DNA from 2 places in the Lysinibacillus sp. 1 U-2021 genome. Region 2 is predicted to be linked to the other one. Evidence: riboswitches for the same ligand, from Rfam matches in the RefSeq annotation. Region 2 holds a riboswitch; the other holds the start of a gene.

Region 1 (2,210 bases), 1.1 Mb from region 2:
CTGACCATTTTTGATAATGGCCATCATCTCCTGTGTAAACAAAAAATCCTCATTTTCATACATATCTGTCATCGGTTCGGATTCTATTACATCCACTTGCGTTATTTCTGCTATCGGTCGATCATAAAATTGTTCGTTATGACTTACGAAAACAATCGAAACCCCACAACAGAGTGCTAATAGGGCATAGAAAACAGCTTGTTTAAAAGGTATATTTTTTAAAAATGTCAAATTAATGACCTCCAAACGGCCTAGACTGAATAGTCACTTGTAAAGGAACGTTTTGTTGATTAAGAAGTTCCATAAACAGGTTAAATGACATCATTTTATTAACATCTTTTACATTTTTCAAGTCTCGTCAGAGCTGTTTAAAATTTATGCTTCGAAAAAAATTTAAAAAGAAGGATGGATAATATAATAAAATAGTGTTATCGTAAGACTAGCTAAATAAAAATATTCTTCGGGGTAGGGTGAAATTCCCGATCGGCGGTGATGAAGCAATTCAAAGTCCGTGAGCGCAAGCTGATTTGGTGCAAATCCAAAACCGACAGTTACAGTCTGGATGGGAGAAGGGTAAAAATGCGAACTTTTTAAATTGATTCTAATTTAGAAGGTTTATTTGACTATGCATTTACTACAAATCTTCCCAATCATCTTGTGGGAAGTTTTTTTATTTAGCACAATTGAATAGAAGATGTTCTTCGGGGTAGGGTGAAATTCCCAATCGGCGGTGATGAAGCAATTCAAAGTCCGTGAGCGCAAGCTGATTTGGTGCAAATCCAAAACCGACAGTGATAGTCTGGATGGGAGAAGAACGAATGAGATGACAGTCTATGAAAAATTTGTTTTCAAATAGGCTTATTTGTTGATGTCTTATACTCCCAAAACCCCTTTGATGTAAAGGGGTTTTTATTTTTTATTGCTAACGAGAGAAGGGAGAAGGATAAGGCACAAAAACAGATGGATAAACTGTAAAAGTAAAGGATAGAAGTGCTAATAAAGTAGAGTAGGTGATGGAATGTTTACAGGACTTGTAGAGGATATTGGTATCATAAAAGCCGTGCAAAGCGATCGGGACAGTATGAAAATTACGGTGCAATCAGCCAAGATAACAGAGGATGTCAAGCTTGGTGACAGTATAGCGGTCAATGGAGTTTGTTTAACGGTGACAAATTTCACACAACAGCAGCTTACGATGGATGTTATGCCTGAAACAGTCAAAGCAACAAATCTACAGCAGCTGGCAATAGGTGATTCTGTTAATTTGGAGCGTGCCATGCCTGCTAATGGGCGATTTGGTGGCCATTTTGTTGCTGGTCATGTTGATGGAGTCGGCAAAATTTTGCGAAAACGTCCAGTAGCAAACGCCGTTTATATTGATATCGAAATATCAGAGGAACTAACCAACTTCTGTATTCCAAAGGGTTCCATAACAATTGATGGCACAAGCTTAACCCTTTTTCATGTTGAAGCCAAGAGTGTCACAATTTCACTTATTCCTCATACTTACAAAGAAACCGTTTTAGGTATGAAGAGGGTTGGAGCAATCGTTAATATCGAAACCGATTTAGTTGGAAAATACATTATAGGGCAATTAAAAAAGGGGCAAACAACGCCAGCTATTACAAGAGATTATTTAGCACAACATGGTTTTTAAATCACAGAATAGGAGTTGATCATCGTGCTACATTCAATTGAAGAAGCCATAGAGGATTTAAGGCAGGGCAATATGATTGTGGTGGTTGATGATGAGGATCGAGAAAATGAAGGAGATCTTCTGGCACTCGCTGAATTCATCACACCAGCAACAATCAACTTTATGGCAACCAATGGTAGAGGTTTAATTTGTACGCCGATTTCACAGCAGCTTGCACAAAAGCTAGATTTATATCCAATGGTTCAGCACAATACAGATAACCATCAAACCGCATTTACGGTAAGTATCGATCATGTAGAAACAACGACAGGGATTAGCGCCTTTGAGCGTGCGCTAACGATACAAAGGATGGTAGAAAAGCAAGCTAAGCCGACTGATTTTCGTCGACCAGGCCATATTTTTCCGTTGATTGCGAAAGAGCAAGGCGTGCTGGAACGGAGAGGACACACGGAGGCCACTATTGATCTAGCGAAGCTTTGTCATAGCGTACCTGCAGGTGTTATTTGCGAAATTATGGGTGATGATGGGCACATGCTTCGGTTTGAAGAACTAA
Region 2 (2,210 bases):
TATACCAAGATGAGAATGGGGCAGAATATCTGTCACCAGATTTCCGTCAAACATTTGCTAATGTTACAGAAGCACTTACACTAATGAAAAACAAAAATGATGATGTTTATGTAACAGTGGTTCCTGAAAACGTAACATATACCGTGAAAGAGGAAGCGGAAGGTGTAGTCGTAACATTCGACATTCCCTTAGATTTAGCATCGATGGAGCCAATTCGCGCTACCCAATTGATTGAAGCGATGATGTTAACTGCTGCTAGCTTTGACCAACAATTACGCTTAGATAATGTGGTCCAAGAAAGTTGGGAAGGATTCGATTTAAAAAATTATTTGCCAAAGCCTGTGGGGCCAAATAAACAATATATGCCTTAGGCAGAATCAAAAATGGAGCATTCCTGTAACATGGAATGCTCCATTTTTACAATACATACAAATCTAATCGGATTTTTTTAAGCAGAACTGTTTACTTTTTCTTGATAATTAATTATAGTAAGGTTGTAGTATAAAATAATATGATTCATCTTCGGGGCAGGGTGAAAATCCCGACCGGCGGTAATAGAGTGGTGAACCGTTAATGTTTCCATTAACTCGAATGGTTTATGCTTCGCTCTTCAGCCCGCGACCTGTGCAAATTTATTTGCATGGCTGACTTGGTGTGATTCCGAGGCCGACAGTTAAAGTCTGGATGGGAGAAGATGGAGGTACGATCGTCATTCATTGTTATGAAATAAACTATAAACGAGCGCTTTTTTGTATGGCTTTTTAAACGGTGCTCAAAAATAGTTTAAATTGACGCTTATTCGTCATGCCTTTCTCCCTTGTGCTCTTCATGCATAAGGGTTTTTTGTGCTAACATTGAAAGATCGTCACCTTTCTTCTTGCGAGATTGAATCAGCAAAGAGGAGAGAGTTTTCTATGAAGAAAAATGTTAAACTTCAATCGTTTATTACGATTGGCATGCTGAGCAGTATTTCGTTTTTATTAATGCTTTTTAATTTTCCAATTCCACCATTTCCAGCATTCTTGGAAGTCGACTTTAGTGATATGCCTGCATTAATAGCAGCCATCACAATGGGGCCTGTAGCTGGTATTTTAGTAGAATTATTTAAAAATGTATTGGATTGGATTTTCTCTGGAACGCCAACAGGTGTGCCAGTAGGTCATATTGCCAACTTTGCAACAGGTATTTTATTTATTTTGCCAGTAAGCCTTATTTTTAATCGCTTTAAAACAATTGCTGGTCTTGTTGGAGGTTTAGCGACAGGAACAGTCGTAATGGCAGTAGGCATGAGTATTTTAAACTACGCTGTATTTTTACCGATGTACACATACTTCTTAGGAATGGAACCTGTTGTAGGTGACTCACTTTATAAAATGATTATCGCTGGGATTTTACCATTTAACATTGTAAAAGGTATTTTATTAACGGCTATTATGGCGTTTTTATTTACTACTATGCGCAAGTGGATCGACCGCCAGCGTTCTATCTATATAACAAAATAATTTTTACTAACCTCGGGTGAACATACCTGAGGTTTTTTTGGTGGAAGGAATGATGGATAGAGAAAGGTGTGAAGAATAATAAATATAGAAAAAAGTAATAGGGTAAAACAGCTAACTAGTACTTTATAAGTATAATCTAGTCGAAAGCTATATTTTCATGTAAAATAGAGAAGAGTTTAGAATGTTTGAGGAGTTTGAAGAGATGAGTGGAAAAAAAGGACAGTGGTCTAGTAAATTAGGTTTTATTTTAGCATCAGCTGGTGCGGCGATCGGACTAGGAGCAATTTGGAAACTTCCCTATGTAACGGGACAAAGTGGTGGAGGAGCATTTTTCCTTATCTTTGTGTTATTTACCTTGTTAATAGGACTACCAATGTTATTGTCCGAGTATGTGTTAGGACGTGGTACACAATCCGAGGCTGTAACAGCGTATAAAAAAATTGCCCCAACTAAGCCAGGCTGGGCTTGGATTGGTCGAATGGGCGTGCTAGGCTGTTTTTTATTATTAACTTTTTATAGCGTAGTCGGAGGTTGGATCTTTATTTATAGCGGGCTAGGTGTAGCTGGCGCGGTAATTGATCCAGCAGTAGATCCAGCTGAATTATTTGGAAAAATTATAGGCACGCCATGGATTACACTAGTTGGTCTAGTGTTGTTTACATTAGCCAACGTACTTGTGATTTCATTAGGTGTACAAAATGGGATTGA

Evidence for each region. A riboswitch is a leader RNA that binds a small molecule or an ion and turns the genes downstream of it on or off. The one in region 2 is predicted to bind FMN.
Region 1: linked by a shared signal. The riboswitch ahead of ribE (riboflavin synthase) and the one ahead of QH639_RS22815 (ECF transporter S component) in region 2 are both predicted to bind FMN.

What each region holds. Positions count from the first base shown of each region.
Region 1 covers NZ_CP123966.1:393,840-396,049, reverse strand. The annotation lists gene QH639_RS02135 (YibE/F family protein) at 1-231, opposite strand, end outside; FMN riboswitch at 453-578, shown strand; FMN riboswitch at 694-819, shown strand; gene ribE (riboflavin synthase) at 1,019-1,657, shown strand; gene ribB (3,4-dihydroxy-2-butanone-4-phosphate synthase) at 1,682-2,210, shown strand, end outside.
Region 2 covers NZ_CP123966.1:4,279,533-4,281,742, reverse strand. The annotation lists gene QH639_RS22820 (RNA polymerase subunit sigma) at 1-371, shown strand, start outside; FMN riboswitch at 515-700, shown strand; gene QH639_RS22815 (ECF transporter S component) at 915-1,502, shown strand; gene QH639_RS22810 (sodium-dependent transporter) at 1,705-2,210, shown strand, end outside.